DNA from 2 places in the Granulicatella sp. 20925_1_28 genome. Region 2 is predicted to be linked to the other one. Evidence: predicted binding sites of a transcription regulator. Region 2 holds the regulator's gene; the other holds the start of a gene.
What was found. Region 2 encodes HrcA, which represses chaperone genes, less so after heat shock. Its sites were predicted from a motif close to TTAGCACTCNNNNNNNNNGAGTGCTAA; they were not measured.

Region 1 (10,362 bases), on a different contig from region 2:
CGAAGACTTCCTCATCGCAGAATTCTCTTCTTATCCAGAATACGCGCACTGCAAATCCCTATTATCATAACCACAAAAATAAGACCAGCATATCTGTTGGTCTTATTTTTTTTCTCTATCCATCCTCTTTTTATAAGTATCACCAAAAAAGTGTTCAAAACGGAGAACACGAAGGATTTTATAGTAGCAGTAATGGGGAATCGTATTAAATGCGAATTAATGGGCGTAGGAATTTATTCCGTACGACCATTTTGAGGCTTTAAAGTCGAGAGACTACAGGCTCGAGACGGTACCCCATTACAGCTATTATAAACAAATCCTTCAGTGTTCGAAGTTTTGAACTTCGTTCACTTTTGTCGAGAAGCACCTTGCGGTGTTTTTATCCAAAAAGAAAAAGAGGGGTGAAAAACTTTCACCCCTCTTTGATTACATCATACCCATGCCCGGATCCATCCCTGGCATTGGTGGTGCTACTGGAGCTGGTTTGTCAGCTACAACAGCTTCTGTTGTTAATAATAATGCTGAAACAGATGCAGCATTTTGTAATGCAGAACGTGTTACTTTTGTTGGGTCCACGATACCTGCTTCAATCATGTTTACCCATTCATCTGTAGCGGCATTGTATCCAATTCCTTTTTCTTCAGATTTCAAACGAGCAACAATGACTGAACCTTCAAGACCTGCATTTTCTGCGATTTGACGTAATGGTTCTTCTAATGAACGAGATACGATTTTCGCACCTGTAGCTAAGTCGCCTTCTAATTCAAGAGCGTCTACCACTTTTTGAACGTTCACAAGAGCTGTTCCCCCACCTGAAACGATTCCTTCTTCAACCGCTGCGCGAGTTGCGTTTAAGGCGTCTTCAATGCGAAGTTTTTTCTCTTTCAATTCTGTTTCAGTAGCGGCACCGACTTTAATCACGGCAACCCCACCTGATAATTTAGCAAGACGTTCATGTAATTTTTCACGGTCGAAATCACTTGTTGTATCTTGTGCTTGTGCGCGAATTAAAGCAACACGGTTCGCGATTAATTCTTTAGAACCTGCACCTTCAACGATTGTAGTGCTGTCTTTAGAAACCACTACTTTACCAGCAGTCCCTAATTGAGCTAATGTAGCGTCTTTTAATTCTAAACCAAGGTCTTCTGTAATGACTTGAGCACCAGTTAAGACCGCGATATCTTCTAACATCGCTTTACGACGGTCACCAAATCCTGGAGCTTTTACAGCTACCACGTTAAATGTTCCGCGTAATTTGTTTAATACTAATGTTGGTAAAGCTTCGCCATCCACATCATCCGCGATGATTAATAACGCACGTCCTTGTTGAACGATTTGTTCTAACAACGGAATGATTTCTTGGATGTTTGACACTTTCTTATCTGTGATTAAGATAAATGGATTGTCTAAAGTCGCAATCATCTTGTCGTTATCCGTTACCATGTATTGTGATAAGTAACCACGGTCAAATTGCATACCTTCTACAACATCTAATTCTGTTTCAATCCCTTTAGATTCTTCGATTGTAATAACGCCGTCGTTACCCACTTTTTCCATAGCTTCAGCGATTAATTCACCGACTTCCGCTGAACCTGAAGAAATTGCCGCAACTTGTGCGATGGCTTCTTTTGATTCTACTGGACGAGAAATGCGGTGTAATTCTTCAACCGCTGCTTTTGTCGCAAGTTCAATCCCGCGACGAATGCCTACTGGGTTAGCTCCAGCCGTTACGTTTTTCAACCCTTCACGAACGATGGCTTGTGTTAACACTGTCGCTGTAGTTGTACCGTCACCGGCAATATCGTTTGTTTTTGAAGCCACTTCAGCAACGAGTTTTGCACCCATATTTTCGAAGTGATCTTCTAATTCGATTTCTTTGGCAATCGTTACCCCATCATTTGTAATCAGTGGAGAACCGAATGCTTTTTCTAATACAACATTACGTCCTTTTGGCCCTAATGTTACTTTTACTGTGTTCGCTAAAACGTCCACACCACGTAGCATGGCGCTTCTTGCATCTTCTGCAAATTTAATATCTTTTACCATAGTTGTATCCCCCTTTATTCAACAATTGCGATAATGTCTTTTTCTTTCACGATGATATATTCTTGACCATCTAATTTAACTTCTGTTCCTGAATATTTCTCGAATACTACTTTATCGCCAACCGCCACTTGACGGTCTTCTGCAGCAGTGAATTTGCTTGTTGCGATGACTTTTGCAAATTGTAATTTTTCTTGAGCAGTTGTTGGTAGGAATAATCCTCCAGCAGTTTTTTCTTCTTGCTCTACCATTTGAATAACAACTCTATCTTTTAAAGGCTTTAACATATGAAATCCTCCTTCATCTTTTTTAGCACTCAAAAACACTGAGTGCTAACTCATAGTTTTATGATACTCATTTGGTCAGGAAAAATCAAGAATAAATACTTGCTTATTTGTCTGGAATTTTGTAAGATTTTGACAGGAAAGGATGATTGCGATGACACGAAAAAGTTTCTTCAGAAAACTATATTTTGAAATCATATTAGCCGTCTTCTTTATCTTTCTAGCAACGACGCATTATCCTGGAAATGGATTTGACTTTATCACATTATTCTGCTGTCTATTCGCAACGACAAGCATCGTAACAAGTATCAACATGCTTCGCACCTACAACGAGTTGAAAAAACTCGCCAACCTCATCGAGAATCTGCCCGATGACGAGGATTCACTAGACGATAAAGAACCAAAAGAAAAGCACTAATCACTCCGCAAATCGGATTGGATTAGTGCTTATTTTTTTACAAAAAAGGCACCCTATTCGGATGCCTTTCAATAGATTATTTTTGGTTGTCCAAGAAATAAATAAGTGTTTGAAGTTCGTTTGTTAAGTCCACGTTTTGAACTCGAACGTTTTCTGGTACGTCTAATCGGATTGGTGTGAAGTTCAAGATTCCGCGAACATTTGCTTCTACTAAGCGGTCTGCTGTTTCTTGAGCTACATCTTGAGGCACTGTTAAGATGGCCACTTGGATTTGTTGAACTTTCAATTGTTCTACCATTTCATCCATGCTGTAAACTGGCACACCTGTTTGGATTGTTCCAACGATGTCTTCGTTTACGTCGAACGCTGCGCTAATACGCACGTTGTTGCTTTGGTGGAAGTTGTAGTTTAAGAGCGCTTGTCCTAATTTACCGACCCCTACTAAAGCGACGTTTGTTAGGCGATCTTGGTTTAAAGTATGGCTGAAGAATTCTAATAAGTATTCTACATCATATCCATATCCACGTTTTCCTAAAGCTCCGAAATATGAAAAGTCACGACGTATTGTTGCGCTATCGACTTTTACAGCTTCACTTAATTCAGTTGATGAGATGCGACGTTTTCCTGCGTCATGCAAGAAACGTAAGTAACGATGATAAATGGCCAAACGTTTCGCAGTTGCGCGTGGCACTTCGATTTCTTTTAATTCGTTTAAATCTTTCATGAATAAGACTCCCTTTTTCTTTTTTATCCATGCGTATTCTATCACAACGACATTTCATTTCACAAACAGTTTGCTTGTACCTCACGAACATTAATGAATTTCGCTTATATACAGCAAGCCTTGTGCTTTTTTCTTCACAACCTCCCCATTGTGAATGTGAATGCAAAGAAGAACGCGTATCAATATTGTTCCCCCTCTTTTTTATGCTAAAATAAACTGATACCACATTGAAAGGACCCGTCATGATTTTATTACAAGGACAAGGACTCGCGCGTACGTTTGCGGATGAAGTCCTATTTGAAAATATTACGATTCATATTCAAGAAAATTCACGCATTGCCATCGTTGGGCGAAATGGTACTGGAAAATCTACGCTATTAAAAATGTTGGCTGGAATCGAAGAACCTTCTCTTGGTGCTGTGTCAAAGAAGAAAGACCTTTCGATTGGCTACTTAGATCAATACGCTGCCATCCAGTCTTCCCGCACTGTTTGGGAAGAAATGGTGCATCTCTTCGAAGATGTGGAAACCTTGAAGAAACAAGCGCAAAAAGCAGCTGAACAACTTGGTGACCCAGACCTTCTAAGTGACCCCGTGGCGTACGAACTCGCCTTAAAACGATACGACCAGCTACAAGAAGAATTGAACCAAAAGAATGCGTATGGTTACGAGTCTGAAATTCGCACCGTGCTTCATGGATTCCGTTTCTATCCAGAAGACTACGACCAACCGATACAAGCACTCTCTGGAGGTCAACGCACTCGTTTGGCACTAGCTCGTATTTTATTAGAAAAGCACGACCTACTCATCTTAGACGAACCGACCAACCACTTGGATATTGAAACATTGACGTGGCTTGAAGACTACTTACGCTCTTCAAGTAGCGCGCTTGTCATCGTATCCCACGACCAATACTTCTTGGACCGTGTGTGTAACGAAGTCTATGAAATCAGTCATAAGGCCTGCGAATATTACAAAGGAAACTACTCGCACTACTTAGAAGAACGCGAGCAACGCTATTTACTCAAACAAAAAGCCTACGAGAAGCAGCAACAAGAGATTCACGACTTGGAAGAATTCATCCAGAAAAACTTAGTGCGCGCATCAACTACAAAACGTGCGCAATCACGCCGTAAGAAGCTCGAGAAAATGGAACGCTTAGAGAAACCAAAAGGCGATCAGCGCTCTGCTCGTTTTGAATTTACCGTGGAACGCGAATCCGGAAACCAAGTGCTGCAAGTCACTGATGCTTATATCGGCTACGACCACGAAGCCTTGAGCGGTCCGATTTCCTTCCAGCTTCGCAAGCGTGAAGCTATCGCGATTGTGGGGCCTAACGGTATTGGAAAATCTACCCTCTTGAAGTCGATTACGGGTGAATTGCCTCTAATCGAAGGCTCAATCGACTTAGGCACTGGCGTTCAAGTTGGTTACTTTGACCAAAACTTGGCCGGCCTCTCATCGAATCAAACAGTTCTAGAAGAACTTTGGTCTCGTCACTCTACGATGCCTGAAAAAGACGTCCGTTCGATTCTTGGCAGCTTCCTTTTCTCAGGAAACGATGTCGAGAAAACAACCGCTCAACTCAGCGGGGGTGAAAAGGCCCGTTTGGCGCTTTGCAAACTGTCTCTGGAGCATGATAATTTCCTACTGCTCGACGAACCAACGAACCACTTGGACATCGACAGTAAAGAAGTCCTCGAAGATGCCCTTATCGACTACGACGGCACGATTTGCTTCGTTTCGCATGACCGTTTCTTTATCAATAAGGTCGCAACGGCCATCCTAGAAATCGAAGAAACTGGAAGCACATTGTATTTAGGCGACTATGACTACTATCTCGAGAAAAAACAAGAGAAAGAAGAACTCGCCGCATTGCAAGAAGCCAAGAGTGTCGAAGCAACAACAGCTGAGCCGATGACAGAAGCCAAAGCCAGCTACCATGCCTCTAAAGAAGAGCAACGTCAAATTCGTACACTCACTCGTCGCATCGAGCAACTAGAAGCGGAGATGCACGATATCGAAACGGCGCTCGAACAAGTGCATGAGGCGATGACACTGGAAGAAAACTATTCTGATCCAGATAAATCCGCTGCCCTCTCAACCGAAGAAGGCGCCCTTCTTGAACGCCAAGAAACGCTCCTCGCTGAATGGGAAGAAGCGTCTCTAGCTCTAGAAGAATTCAAGCAATAATCTTTTGAAATTATCATATATGATAATTTTGCACTTTCAGCAATTCAAAAAAGCGTAGACTCTTTTTATAGAGCCTACGCTTCTTTTTATTGTTAATGTTGCCACTGACTTTGATAGAGATTGTAGTAAAATCCACGTTGTTCCATCAAGCTGGCATGATTTCCTTTTTCAATGACATGTCCGTCTTTTAAGACAAGAATCACATCCGCGGTACGAATCGTCGACAAGCGGTGTGCCACAATAAAGCTCGTGCGTCCTTCCATCAGATGTTGGAAGGCTTCTTGAATCTTCAACTCGGTACGCGTATCGATGGAAGAAGTCGCTTCATCGAGAATCAGCATATTCGGTTGTCCCATCATCACACGCGCGATGCAGAGCAATTGTTTTTGTCCTTGCGAGAAGTCCCCACCGTCATCTGAAATCACCGTATCATATCCTTGTGGCAGACGACTTACAAATCCATGAATATGGCAGAGTTTTGCGATGCGAATCATCTCTTCTTCGCTAATCGTTGGATTTCCCATCGTGATATTTTCACGGACAGTTCCCGTTTGAAGCCATGTTTCTTGAAGCACCATTCCGAATCCATTTCGTAGGCTTTGACGCGTGATATCTTCAATCGAAAGCCCGTCGATGGCTAATTTCCCACTATTAATATCGTAGAAACGCATCAATAAGTTAATCAATGTCGTCTTCCCACTTCCGGTTGGACCGACAATCGCCACACGTTGCCCTGGTTTGACATCCAGCGAGAAGTCTTCAATAAGCGGTTGGTCTTTCACATAAGAGAAATCCACATGGCTAAATTCCACAGCCCCGTCAAAGTTTTCAGGAGACACAGCACCTGCACGCTCTGGACTCTCAGAAGGTTGTTCCAACAGTTCAAACACGCGATTCGCACAGGCAATCGCATTTTGTAACTCCGTAATGACTCCTGAGATTTCATTGAATGGTTTCGTATATTGGTTCGCGTAACTTAAGAAGGACGACAGTTGTCCCACCGTCACGCCACCACTCATCACGAAGAACGCCCCGAACACGCCCACACTTGTGTAGACGATGCTATTGACAAAGCGCGTTGCCGGATTCGTGATGCTCGAGAAGAAAATAGCCTTGAGCGATACATCCGTTAACTTCTTATTAATCACCGCAAAGTCCTCAATGACTTTTTCTTGTTGCTGGAAGGCCGTAACCACTCGTGTTCCCTCAATCATCTCATTCATATAGGCGGTTTGGTCGCCACGAATTTCCGATTGTTGTTTAAAGAAATGATAGGATTTCTTCGCAACAAAGCTGGCCATCACGAAGGATACTGGCGTCACCACGACTACTACGAGCGTCAATGTCATATTCACGCTCAGCATAAAGACTAAGGTTCCTAGAATGGTCATCACACCCGTGAATAACTGTGTGAATCCCATCAATAATCCATCCGCAAATTGATCTGCATCCGCAATGATACGACTCTCGATTTCTCCGGCTGGATGAATATCTAAATAACTGAGTGGTAATGTCTCGATTTTTTCAAGCGCGTCTCTACGAAGGTCACGAACCACAGAGTACGTCATCTTGTTATTGCTGAGGTTCATTAACCACTGCGCGATGGCTGCCACTGCCGTAAAGAGGGCAATCTGCCAAAGGATGGCAAATAGTCCTTCATAGAACACTTGGCCCGTGTCCAGCATTTGGTCCACAGCTTCCCCGACTAATTTTGGAATCATTAATGTTCCGAATACATTCACACTCGCCATAAGGATGGACGCTACGAAATAAATCCGGTAGCGACGGATGTAGCGGAGAACTTTACGGATGGTTTCCCATTGAGTTTTCTGTCTCATGCTTCATCCTCCTTTGGAAATTGTGAGTAGTAAATTTCTTGATAAATCTCATTGTTGGCTAAGAGCTCTTCATGCGTTCCTTTGCCGACAAGATTTCCTTCATCGAGTACCAGAATTAAGTCTGCATACTGCACTGAAGCCGCCCGTTGCGACACGATAAAGGTCGTCGGACGTGGTGTTTGGTTCTTAATCGCCTCACGCAATTTCGCATCGGTCGCAAAGTCTAATGCCGAAGCACTATCATCTAGAATTAAAATTGGGGCTTGTTTAGCAATCGCACGTGCAATCGTCATCCGTTGTTTTTGCCCACCGGATAAATTACGGCCATTTTGTTCGATACTATAATCAAGTCCGCCTTCTTTCGTTTGTACAAACTCGCTGGCTTGAGCGACACCGAGTGCATGTTCTACCACTTCAGTAGAAGCAGATGCATTTCCAAAACGAACATTATCAGCAATCGTTCCACGGAAGAGTTGCGCCTTTTGCAAGACCATTCCGACCGCTCCACGAAGCGATGCAAAACGGTAGCGACGAACGTCTGCCCCGAACACCTCTACAGTCCCTTGGGTCGCATCATAGAAACGAGGAATCATATTGACAAGAGACGATTTCCCGCTACCCGTCCCACCGATAACGCCGATGGTCTGTCCTTTCAGCGCGGTAAATGAGATATGGTTCAACGCTGCGTTTTGGTCTCCCTGATACGTCAACGTCACGTCTTTAAACGCCACCGCCACTTCTCCTTCAGGATGAACCTCTTCAGTTCCTTCGACCATATCCGCTTCAATCGATAGAATGTTATCAACACGCTCTGCACTCGCTACTGATTTTGTCATCAATACGACAAGGTTCGCAAACTTCACAAGTTCCACTAGAATTTGTGACATGTAGTTTGTTAAAGCGATGACTTCCCCTTTCGTTAAGGTTCCTGTATCCACTTTAATCGCTCCACCATAAAGAATGACGATGAGGGCCACATTCACAATTACAAACGTAATAGGGTTCATAGCGCCTGAGAGACCACTCACCTTTTGTTGCGCTTGATTCAACGTTTCAGTATCTTCTCTAAAGGTATGAATTTCTTTTTCTTCAAGGTTAAATGCACGAATCACACGCACACCGAGCAAGTTTTCATGCACGAGACGCATAATGCGATCTAATTTCCCTTGCACACGGCGATACATCGGAATCGTCCAGTAAATAATACCGAATACTACGATAGCTAAAATCGGCACCGTAATAACAAACGTCCATGCCATTTCTACATTCACGACAAACGCCATCACAATCGCTCCCCCGACAATAAACGGCGAACGAAGCAATAGACGAAGCGCGATATTTAACCCGCTTTGCACAAGATTGATATCACTTGTTAAACGCGTGAGTAAAGTGTCATTTCCTAGCGCATCGAGTTGCGAGAAGCTAAAGTATTGAATTTTTGAAAAGAGCGCCTGTCTCACGTCGGCCGTAAATCCAGTCGCCGCCTTTGCCGCAAAATACTGAGCGGTAATCGATACGACCACGCCTAAAATTCCTAGTCCAATAAGAATCGCTCCTTGTTGGAGAATCAGCGCAGTATCTTTATTACTGATTCCTTTATCGATAATGACCGCCATGATGAGCGGAACAAACAATTCTAGAATCGCTTCGAATAATTTGAATAAAGGTGCCAATATCGTTTCTTTCAGATACGGCTTTAAATAAGGTTTTAACTTGTTCACACGCGTATTTCCTTTTACATCCATAGTACTTTTATTGTATCACATTTTATCCTCTTCAAAAGCGGAAAAACATGCTTCCTGCTTTTGATTTTTCAGAGTGTAACAATTATGTTACGTAACAAAAATGTTACACTCACTTTTTTACTTTCTAAAGTTGTATCATTTATGATACATCACGTTTTTCCATCCTCAACGAATCCTTTTTTATACCTACAGTGGGGTGCAGCGGAGTAAATAATCATTAGAAGACTGGGCCTTATTAGAAAGTTGATTACGAAAAATCTTACGGATTCTATAATAGCCATAACGTGGGATGGCATTAAATGCGAAAAAGGGAGCGTAGGAATTTTATTCCGTACGCTCCCTTTGAGGCTTTAAAGGTGAGAGACCTAGGCTCGAACCGGTGCAACGTTATAGCTATTATGAAGATATCCGTAAGGATTTGGAGTAATCAACATTGTTCACTATACTGTCACCCAGGTGCCCAGTCTTCTATTTAATTATCTACGTAAATTGTGCGCTTCAATATACTCCGCAATTTGGATCGCGTTGCTTGCTGCACCCTTACGAATATTGTCACCCACACACCAGATGTGGAAGCTGTTAGGTTGAGAGATGTCGCGACGAATACGTCCTACATACACTTCATCATGCCCAGTTGCTTGTAATGGTGTTGGATACACATTTTCCTCAGGTTTATCTAATACGATTACGCCTGGTGCTTTTTCTAAAATCGCACGAATTTCTTCAGGAGTTGTATCTTTTTCGAAAGTCACATTGATTTCTACAGAGTGTGAGTTGAATACAGGCACACGCACACAAGTAGCTGTGATGGCTACATCGTCTGACAATCCTAGAATCTTGCGAGTTTCTTGAATCATTTTCATTTCTTCTTTTGTATAGCCATTTTCTAAAAATACATCGATATGTGGCAATACGTTATTGTAAATTGGATGTGGGTAGTTTGTTGGAGCTTCCCCTTTTTCCCCGTTTCTTAAATCGTTAATCCCTGCTTGTCCAGAACCTGAAACAGCTTGGTAAGTTGTATAGGCCACACGTTTTAATCCAAATGCATCATGCAATGGACGTAATGGCACAACCGATTGGATTGTTGAGCAGTTTGGATTAGCGATAATCTTACG
Region 2 (10,362 bases):
GCGATACTAGCATCCCCAAGAGAGGAAATCATAATTGTATCTAGCGTATTCAAAAATGACGTTAATAAGCTTTGTAGCGATACCGGAATTGCGATTGCAAGCATTTGTCTATAAAAATGTTTGTTTTCTTTTTCCATTACTATCCCCTTTCATTCAAAATAAAAGAGCGCAATAAACGCTCTTTTACAATTAATTATTTTTCTTCTTCGTTTAGGTTTAGAACAGACATGAAGGCTTCTTGTGGAACTTCAACAGAACCCACTTGCTTCATACGTTTCTTCCCTTCTTTTTGTTTCTCTAACAGTTTACGTTTACGAGAAATATCCCCACCGTAACATTTTGCAAGTACGTTTTTACGCAACGCTTTAATGTTCGTACGAGATAAAATCTTATTCCCAATCGCTGCTTGAATTGGAACTTCGAATTGTTGACGAGGAATAAGTTTTCTAAGCTTCTCAGTAATCGCCTTACCACGATTATAAGCAAATTCCTTATGCACGATAATACTTAAGGCATCGACTACTTCACCATTTAACATGATATCCATCTTCACAAGGTTGCTAGCACGGTATCCGATTAAATCATAGTCAAGAGAAGCATACCCTTTTGTGCTTGATTTTAATGAATCAAAGAAATCAAAGATGATTTCTGAAAGTGGCATCTCGTAAATCACGTTTACACGATATTCATCTAAGTAATCCATTGTAACAAACGTTCCACGTTTACGTTGGCAAATATCCATAACACTACCTACGTACTCGTTTGGCACCATAATAGATGCTTTTACGTAAGGCTCTTCAATCGATTGAACGCTTGATTGGTCTGGCATTTCTGCAGGGTTTGAAACCACTACTTCTGTACCGTCAGTCTTTTGCACATGATAAATTACAGACGGAGCTGTTGTAATCAAATCTAAGTCGAATTCACGCTCTAAACGTTCTTGAATAACGTCCATATGAAGTAATCCTAAGAAACCACAACGGAAACCAAATCCAAGCGCTTGTGATGTTTCTGCTTCAAATTGAAGCGCCGCATCATTTAACTGTAATTTTTCTAACGCATCACGTAAGTCATTATATTTCGATGAATCGATTGGATATAAACCACAGTATACCATCGGATTCATTTTACGATATCCATCTAACGGTTCAGCTGCAGGATTGTTGGCTAAAGTAACAGTATCCCCTACACGAGTATCTTGGATAGTCTTGATGGAAGCCGTAATATAACCTACATCCCCAACCATTAAGTAATCGCGACTGATTGGTTTTGGAGAGAAAATACCAACATCCACTACATCAAAAGTCTTTCCATTACTCATTAATTGAATCTTATCGCCAGGTTTGACAATTCCGTTTTGAATCCGGACATTTAAGACAACCCCACGATACGCATCATAGACTGAGTCAAAAATCAACGCTTGTAATGGCGCTTCAAGGTCCCCAGTTGGCGCTGGGACTTTTTCGACAATTTGTTCTAAGATTTCTGGAATCCCAATTCCAACTTTAGCACTGGCAAGAACCGCTTCACTTGCATCAATCCCAATGACATCTTCTATTTCCGTACGAACACGTTCAGGGTCTGCTGCAGGAAGATCGATTTTATTAATAACTGGTAAGATTTCCAAATCGTTATCAATCGCTAAATAAACATTCGCTAATGTTTGTGCTTCAATCCCTTGAGCCGCATCCACTACAAGAATCGCACCTTCACAGGCTGCTAAACTTCGTGATACTTCATAAGAGAAGTCCACGTGCCCTGGAGTGTCGATTAAGTGGAAAATATACTCCGTACCGTCTTTTGCATCATATGTTAATTCGACGGCATTTAATTTAATCGTAATCCCACGTTCTCTTTCAAGATCCATTGAGTCTAATAGTTGGTCTTGCATTTCACGGTCAGCAACAGTATCAGTCGCTTGCAAAATACGATCGGCCAACGTTGACTTCCCGTGGTCTATATGCGCAATAATCGAGAAGTTTCGAATGCGCTTCTGTCTTTCTTTCATTTCTTCTAAATTCATGAATAACTCCTTAATACACTACTACAATAAAATTCAAATCATTCTATCAAACTACAATAATAATGGCAAGAACAATTCAGCTAAGTATAAGAAAATAAAGAATCCTAATACGTCTGTAGCTGTTGTTACAAAAATCGTTGATGAAATGGCTGGGTCTAGATTTAGTTTCTTCAAAAGTAAAGGTACGAAGAATCCGAAGAACGCCCCTACCATTAAGTTCATCGCCATCGCTAAAATGACGATAATCGATAAGAAAAAGTTTTGATATGGGATGTAGAGCGCAATCGCTGCAAAAATCCCTGTGATAATTCCGTTGACTAATCCAAGCCAAATTTCATTTAATACATACTTCTTGTCTTTTTCCCACGTTAATTGTCCAATCGCTACCTCTTGGATAACGAGTGCTAATGTTTGAGAGGCTGAGTTTCCACCCATCCCAGTAATAATTGGCATTGCGACCGCAAGAACTACCACTTGTTCGATGGTATCTTGGAATAAACCGACAACTGCACTCGCCATAAAGGCAGTTATCAAGTTAATCAATAGCCAAGGTGTCCGTTTTCGAATCGATTCATTAAAAGGTCCACCGATTCGTTCTGTTCCTTCAACCCCGCTGATTAATAACATATCTTCGTGGTGCTCTTCTTGCAAGACGTGAACGATATCATCGATGGTGATGATCCCAAGTAACACATTTTGCTTATTGACTACAGGTACAACAGATAAGTCGTACTTCGTTGAAATACGAGCCACTTCTTCTTGGTCTTCTTCTGGTAAAACAGAGATGATATTCGTATGCATCACGTCATGTAAACTCTCGTCTAAATCGTGTGTAAATAGATCGCGAATATCAATCCAACCGATTAATTTCCGTTGTAAACTCGTCACAAAAATAATGTTAATGACTTCTGAGTTTGGAGAAATCTCTCTTAATTTAGATAATGTTTCTTCAACGGTTAAGTGTTCTTTTACCGTAATGTACTCAGTGGTCATAATCCCTCCGGCAGTATCCGGAGCGTAATTTAACATCGTTTGGATATCATCTTGAGAACTTTGTTTCATCATATTGATGTAACGTTTACGGATTCCAACAGGTAAATTTCCTAAAATATCCACGACATCATCGTTTGACATTTGTTGGAATAGTAAAGCTACCCGTCTAAATGGGAGTTTCTCAAGCATTCGTAATTGGAATTCAGGTTCAGCAACTTCTAAGATTGAAGCTAATCTGGTATTTGAGATAGAGAACATGAAATTCTTTAAAACATCATCATCGACTTCTTCTAACGCCAAGGCGATATCAATTGGATAATTCTCATTAAAAAGCTCTCTAATTTTCTTAACGTCTTTATTAGAAACAATTAAAGCGATATTATCTTTCATGACTCTTCTCCTTTCTTTTCCAATAGTACTAGTATAGCATAATTACCGTTCTATCAACAATTCACAAGTAGAAAAAGTTACGCTATAATAATAGAAAATAATGACTGGAGGTCTCCTATGAAAACGAAAGAAGAATGGATTAAAGAATTAGACTTAGAACCACATGTGGAAGGTGGTTATTTCCGTCAGACTTATAAAGCGATTGAAACGGTAGAATTACCAGATAATCGTATCCGTGCACTCTCCACCTCTATTCTGTTTTTATTAACGAATCAAAACCCATCTCATTTCCATTTACTTTCTTCTGATGAGATTTGGTACTATCACTCCGGTCATGCGCTTACCGTGCATATGATACATCCAGATGGTACATATGTAGCGGTTGAGATTGGACCTGGAAACGGACAAAAGCTCCAATTTACAGTTCCTGCTGGAGTCATCTTTGGATCTACTATTGAATCGGACAACGAAGAAGACTTTGCGATTGTGAGTTGCGGCGTTACTCCTGGTTTTGAATACGAAGACTTCAAACTCTATACACAAGACGAATTATTAGAGAAATATCCTGAGCACGAAGGAATTATTCGTCGCCTTGCTGTTGCTTCTAAATAAAATAAAAAGAACTTAGCAACCAAATGCTAAGTTCTTTTTCTATTTATTCAAATGTATCTTTAAAGGCGTTCTTCATTTTGTCGAAGAAGTTCTCTTCGCCATTATGAAGTTCCGTACCTTCCTCACTAGCAAATACTTGTAACGCTTGTCTTTGCTTATCTGTCAGTTTCTTAGGAGTGTCTACGATGACTTCTACATGTTGGTCACCGTTTCCTGTACCGCGAAGTTTTGGAGCACCTTTACCACGTAAACGTAAAATTGTTCCTGATTGTGTTCCAGCAGGTACTTTTAATTTCACTTTACCATGAACAGTTGGTACATCTACTTCGTCTCCTAGAGCCGCTTGAGCAAAGTTTACATGAAGTTGATAGTAAATATCTGCTCCTTGGCGTTTGAACGTTTTACTTTGTCCAACACGGAAGATGACATAAAGGTCACCATATGGGCCACCATTGAAACCAACTTCCCCTTGGCCTTGAAGACGCATTTGATTTCCATCTTCAACCCCAGCAGGAACTTTTACTTTCACTTTATGCGTTTCATCTACTTGACCATGACCGTGACACGTTGTACATTTTTCTTTAATTTCTTGTCCTGTACCATGACACACATCACAGGTTGTTTGGCTCATCATACGACCGAATGGTGTATTTCTTTCAACGTTAATCACACCTGCACCATGACATTTTGAACATGTTGTAGGATGCGTACCAGGTTTTGCACCAGTACCATGACAGGTTTGACATTCATCGCTTCGGTGATAATGAATGGTTTCTTCTTTACCAAAGATAGCTTCTTCAAAAGTTAAATCCATGACATATTGAAGATCAGCCCCTTGACGCGGCATGTTTGCACGATCAGCACGACTGCCTCCGCCACCGAAGAAACTACTAAAGATATCTTCGAATCCGCCAGTAAAGTTTCCACTACCGCCAAAACCGTCGAACCCGCCGAACCCTTCAAATCCACCACCGAATCCGCCTCCACTGAATCCAGAATTTGGATCGTAAGAAGCATGTCCGTATTGGTCATACGCTGCACGCTTTTGTGCATCTCCTAAAATTTCATAAGCTTCAGCGATTTCTTTAAACTTTTCGTCTGCTCCAGGTTCTTTATTAATATCTGGATGGTATTTCTTTGATAATTTACGATAAGCTTTCTTAATATCTGCTTCAGAGGCATCTTTGGATACGCCTAAAATTTCATATAAATCTCTTTTGGCCACTGAATTGCCCCTCCTTTTCTTTCATAGTTTACAAAGGATATGGGCGTAAGGCCACTAAGTAGTCTTACACCCTATCATTTTAGCAAATATTAGTCTACTTCTTCGAAGTCAGCGTCTACAACGCCATCGTTATTTGAAGATGCTTGTTCTGTTGGGCCTTCTTGTGAAGCGCCTGCTGCTTGTTGAGCTGCAGCTGCTTGTTCATAAAGTTTTACAGTTAAGTTTTGTACCACTTCATTTAAAGCATCACGTTTTACTTTCATTGCTTCTAAGTCATTTGCTTCAACAGCTGCTTTTAATTCATCACGAGCTGCTTCTGCTTTTTGAACGTCGCTAGCATCTACTTTACCTTCTAAATCTTTCAATGTTTTATCAACAGTGAAGATTAATTGGTCAACTTCGTTACGTAAATCTACTTCTTCTTTACGTTTTTTATCTGCTTCAGCATTTGCTTCTGCATCTTTCACCATACGTTCGATTTCTTCATCAGATAAACCAGAAGAAGATTTGATTGTAATAGCTTGTTCTTTACCAGTTCCTAAATCTTTAGCACGAACATTTACAATACCGTTTTTATCGATATCGAATGTTACTTCGATTTGAGGCACACCACGAGGAGCAGCTGGAATATCTGTTAATTGGAAGCGACCTAAAGTCTTGTTGTCCGCTGCCATTGGACGTTCACCTTGTAATACGTGTACGTCTACTGCTGGTTGGTTATCCGCTGCAGTTGAGAATACTTGTGATTTGCTTGTTGGGATTGTAGTGTTACGATCGATTAATTTAGTGAACACACCACCCATTGTTTCAATACCAAGTGATAATGGTGTTACGTCTAATAATACGATATCTTTCACATCACCAGAGATAACCCCACCTTGGATTGCAGCACCCATCGCTACTACTTCGTCTGGGTTTACTGATTTGTTAGGTTCTTTACCAGTTTCGTTACGAACAGCTTCAACAACTGCTGGAATACGAGTTGATCCACCAACTAATAATACTTGGTCGATATCTGAAGCTGTTAAACCTGCGTCAGCTAATGCACGACGAACTGGTTCTTTTGTACGTTCTACTAAATCATGAGTTAATTGATCAAATTTAGCACGAGTTAATGTTACTTCTAAGTGTAATGGGCCAGCTGCACCAGCAGAAATGAATGGTAAGCTGATTTGTGTTTGAGAAACACCTGATAAGTCTTTCTTAGCTTTTTCAGCAGCATCTTTCAAACGTTGCATTGCCATTTTATCGCTTGATAAATCAATACCGTTATCACGTTGGAATTCTTCTACTAAGAAATCAATGATTTTTTGGTCGAAGTCATCCCCACCGAGATGGTTATCACCAGCTGTTGATAATACGTCGAATACGCCATCTCCTAATTCAAGGATTGATACGTCGAACGTACCACCACCAAGGTCGAATACTAAGATTTTTTCTTCATGGTCAACTTTATCAAGACCATATGCAAGAGCTGCTGCAGTTGGTTCGTTAACGATACGTTCTACTTCTAAACCAGCGATACGACCAGCATCTTTAGTTGCTTGACGTTGTGCGTCGTTGAAGTATGCAGGTACTGTAATAACTGCTTTGTCTACTTTTTCTCCAAGATATTCTTCAGCATATCCTTTTAAGTATTGTAGGATCATTGCTGAAATTTCTTGAGGTGTATAAGATTTACCTTCGATTTCTACTTTATATCCTGTTTCGCCCATATGACGTTTGATAGATGCAATTGTATTTGGGTTTGTTACAGCTTGACGTTTTGCAACTTCACCTACTTGAATTTCACCATTTTTGAACGCTACAACAGATGGTGTTGTACGGTTTCCTTCTGGGTTTGCAATAATTTTTGCTTCGTTACCTTCTAAAACAGCTACTGCTGAGTTTGTTGTTCCTAAGTCAATACCAATAATTTTACTCATATTTAATTCACTCCTATTATTTATAATATTGTTTTAAGTTTCGTCTTCTTATTGTGATACGATGACCATTGCTGGTCGTAATACTCGATCTTTTAATTTGTATCCTTTTTGATACACTTGTACCACGCGGTCTGCTTCTTGCCCTTCCTCAACAGGAACGGTTTGAACAGCGTGATGTAAAGTTGGATCGAATGGTTGGTTTAAGGCTTCAATTTCTTCGATGCCTTCTTCTTTTAGCGCATAAAGGAAACCTTCATACACCATCTCAATCCCTTTTTTAAGGTTTTGAGCTTCTTCTGATTCACTTGGAGAAGCGATGGCTCTCTCAAGGTTATCAATCACATTTAATAAGTTTTGTGCAAGACTTTGGCTGCGATATTTTGCAGCATCTTGTCTTTCTTTTGCATTTCTCTTTTGGATATTCGAGATTTCAGCAGACAGTCGATATACTTGATCGTTCAACTTCTCTACTTCTTGTTGTAATTTCTCTTCATTCGTAAGTTCTGTTGTGGTTTCTTCAGTAACTTCTTCTTGAGGAGCTTCATCTGCAACAATTTTTTCTTCTTTTAATTCTTCTTTATTGTTTTGTTCATTTGTTTCCAAGATTTCATCTCCTTACTCTATAAGTTACGATAATAATCTTCTATCGTGGTTGCTAACTCTTCCCTGAGTCCTTTTACAATTGATAATACATTCGAATACGGCATATTCTTTGGTCCAAGAAGTGCAATCAGTCCTGTATCTTGGTTTGGAGTTTCGTAACTAGCAGTTACCAAACTAAAGTCACCAAGTAACGGATGATCCATTTCTGACCCGAGCCTAATTTGAATATCTTGATGATCATTGGTTACTAGTTGATGTAACTTAGACTGATCATCCATCAATTGATAAATTCCCTTGAGTTGATCCACATTAGCGTGATGATCAAAGTAATTTAACAAATATCTTCTTCCTGCGACATGCATTCGATCATTTTCGAAACGATTCATCATTTCTTGAATCACTTTGACGATTTGAATTTGTGAATTCATATAGCGATTCATAAGGATTGGAAGATCCGTTTTTAATCGTTTAGCAACGATATCTAGCGGTACTCCAATTAATTCTTCATTAATGATGCGAACCACTTTATCTAAATCACTATCGTCAATTCCACCAGGAATTGTATAGACTTTATTTTCAACTAAACCATTACTGATGACTATGATTGCCATCACTTGATTTGGGTTTAGGCGAACAAGTCTAAATCCCGATAACGTGGCAGTTTTCACTTCCGGTCCAAAAGAAATTGCGGTGTAGTTCGTTAATGTTGCTAGTATGTCAGCAGATAAACGAAATACATCTTGAATCTCTAATGTTGACTGTTGGAAAACTTCACGAATTTGATTTCGAACGCTTAAAGAAACAGGTTGCTTTTGTCTAGGTAGAATGTTGTCGATGTAGTAACGATATCCTTTATTAGAAGGAACTCGCCCAGAAGAAGTATGGTTCTTTTCAAGATAGCCCATCTCTTCCAGCTTCATCATCTCGTTACGAATCGTCGCTGAACTAAATGGTAATTCTGCAACTTCCATCAACTTCTTCGACCCGACCGGCTCCAAAGTTTCCGTATATAATTGTATGATTAATTGTAAGATTAGCAATTGTCTATTGGTTAACATCATAGTCACCTCTCTTTAGCACTTGACTAAGACGAGTGCTAACCACATTTATAATTTAACACATTGGTCAAATTAAGTCAATATAAAAATACTAGGACTTTAGACTGATTTTTTGAAGGTTTTGTACTACAACTATTGCCGTAGATAAGGCATTCCTACTATATATTGAATGTCTTTTGGTTTTCCTTTATAATTTTTTTATAGAATAATCTATAAGTTTATAGAAAGGAACATCAAAATGAAGCTTAAACATTTCACACTTGCTTTTCTTTCAGTTTTCCTATTTGGCTTCTTTTTCTATAACAGCTCTATAAAAGCTGCTGAAAGTCAAACTGTTAATGTAACTACGGTGGATATAGATACATTAACCCCAACTGAATTAAGCAATATGATAAATGGTACTCCTTCGGGATCGGTTTCTTCGAACGCTACTGTAAAACTAGTTTATAAGAAGAAAGCATGTCTTGTTGAAAAGCCAACATTACCAAATACTGGGGTTACAAGTAACTTAGCAGCAATCATTTTCGGTTCACTGCTATTAGTTTCTAGCTTACTTTTAGTTAAGTCTTCTAAAGGAAGAAAATTAATCATACTCTTCGTATTAGGTGGCTCAAGTATTGCGCTTGCAACTCCTGCAATAGCTTCGACAATTGAAGTAATTGGTGAAACTAAACTGTTTTCTATTTCAGCTTTGAATGATATTACTATTCCAGAAATTGAGTGCTACGAGTATGTTGGTTACATTATACCTACTGTAGAAACGACGACTGTTGAGTCAACAACTTCAGAAACTGTAGCAACTGAGACTACTGAAACAACTGAAACTACAACAATTGTAACAACAACTACCGAAGCGGAAACGACAACCGCTCAAACAGAGACAGAGGTAACTGTTCTCCCAGGGACACCATCTCCACCTTAAACAAAATACAACGGACAGCTGTTCTAGCTGTCCGTTTTTATTTCAATATTTTCCTTTGAAAGGAAAAATAATGATTTCACATTCCTTTGCAAATTTTCATTATTTCCATTATAATTTCATAAATAAAAAGAATAAAAAAGGAAAGGATTTATTATGAAATCATTCAAAAAATTAGTAGCGCTAATTTCTTTAGCTTTTTTAACAGCAATTTTCGCTTCTAATTTCACTACTGCCTACGCAGATGGTACGACTCAAGTGAATATCACGAATGTTGATATTGCTTCACTTTCTAATTTTGAAAAAGAATTAATTATTTCTGGGAAACCAACAGGAGTCGTTAACTCTACTACTTCTGTAAAATTAGTTTACAAAACAGTGGGATGTCCAGTTGATAAACCGTCTCTTCCTAACACTGGAACATCAACAGGTTTAGTGACACTTGGTGCTGGAATCCTTGTGTTAGGCGCAGCCTATGCTTTATTAAAATCAAATAAAGGTAAAAAGTTTGTTACTATTTTATTTGTAATTGGAGCTGGTAGCATCCTTGTTGGATCTGTAGACGCTTCTCAAGTAATCTTAAACGGCGAAACTAAAGTAGTCTCTATTTCACA

Region 1: groES (co-chaperone GroES) is a predicted target of HrcA. The motif match lies at 2,353-2,379, and genes of this name have one in related genera.

The regions. Positions count from the first base shown of each region.
Region 1 covers NZ_JAPWBS010000002.1:153,808-164,169, forward strand. Annotated here, with positions in the region: gene O3793_RS02295 (SMI1/KNR4 family protein) at 1-70, shown strand, start outside; gene groL (chaperonin GroEL) at 427-2,046, opposite strand; gene groES (co-chaperone GroES) at 2,061-2,330, opposite strand; gene O3793_RS02310 (hypothetical protein) at 2,482-2,745, shown strand; gene O3793_RS02315 (redox-sensing transcriptional repressor Rex) at 2,822-3,469, opposite strand; gene O3793_RS02320 (ABC-F family ATP-binding cassette domain-containing protein) at 3,712-5,661, shown strand; gene O3793_RS02325 (ABC transporter ATP-binding protein) at 5,754-7,499, opposite strand; gene O3793_RS02330 (ABC transporter ATP-binding protein) at 7,496-9,244, opposite strand; gene O3793_RS02335 (aspartate-semialdehyde dehydrogenase) at 9,721-10,362, opposite strand, start outside.
Region 2 covers NZ_JAPWBS010000001.1:145,628-155,989, reverse strand. Annotated here, with positions in the region: gene O3793_RS00690 (MATE family efflux transporter) at 1-137, opposite strand, end outside; gene lepA (translation elongation factor 4) at 194-2,023, opposite strand; gene mgtE (magnesium transporter) at 2,075-3,406, opposite strand; gene O3793_RS00675 (cupin domain-containing protein) at 3,524-4,018, shown strand; gene dnaJ (molecular chaperone DnaJ) at 4,062-5,243, opposite strand; gene dnaK (molecular chaperone DnaK) at 5,333-7,168, opposite strand; gene grpE (nucleotide exchange factor GrpE) at 7,217-7,771, opposite strand; gene hrcA (heat-inducible transcriptional repressor HrcA) at 7,789-8,832, opposite strand; gene O3793_RS00650 (LPXTG cell wall anchor domain-containing protein) at 9,068-9,751, shown strand; gene O3793_RS00645 (LPXTG cell wall anchor domain-containing protein) at 9,905-10,362, shown strand, end outside.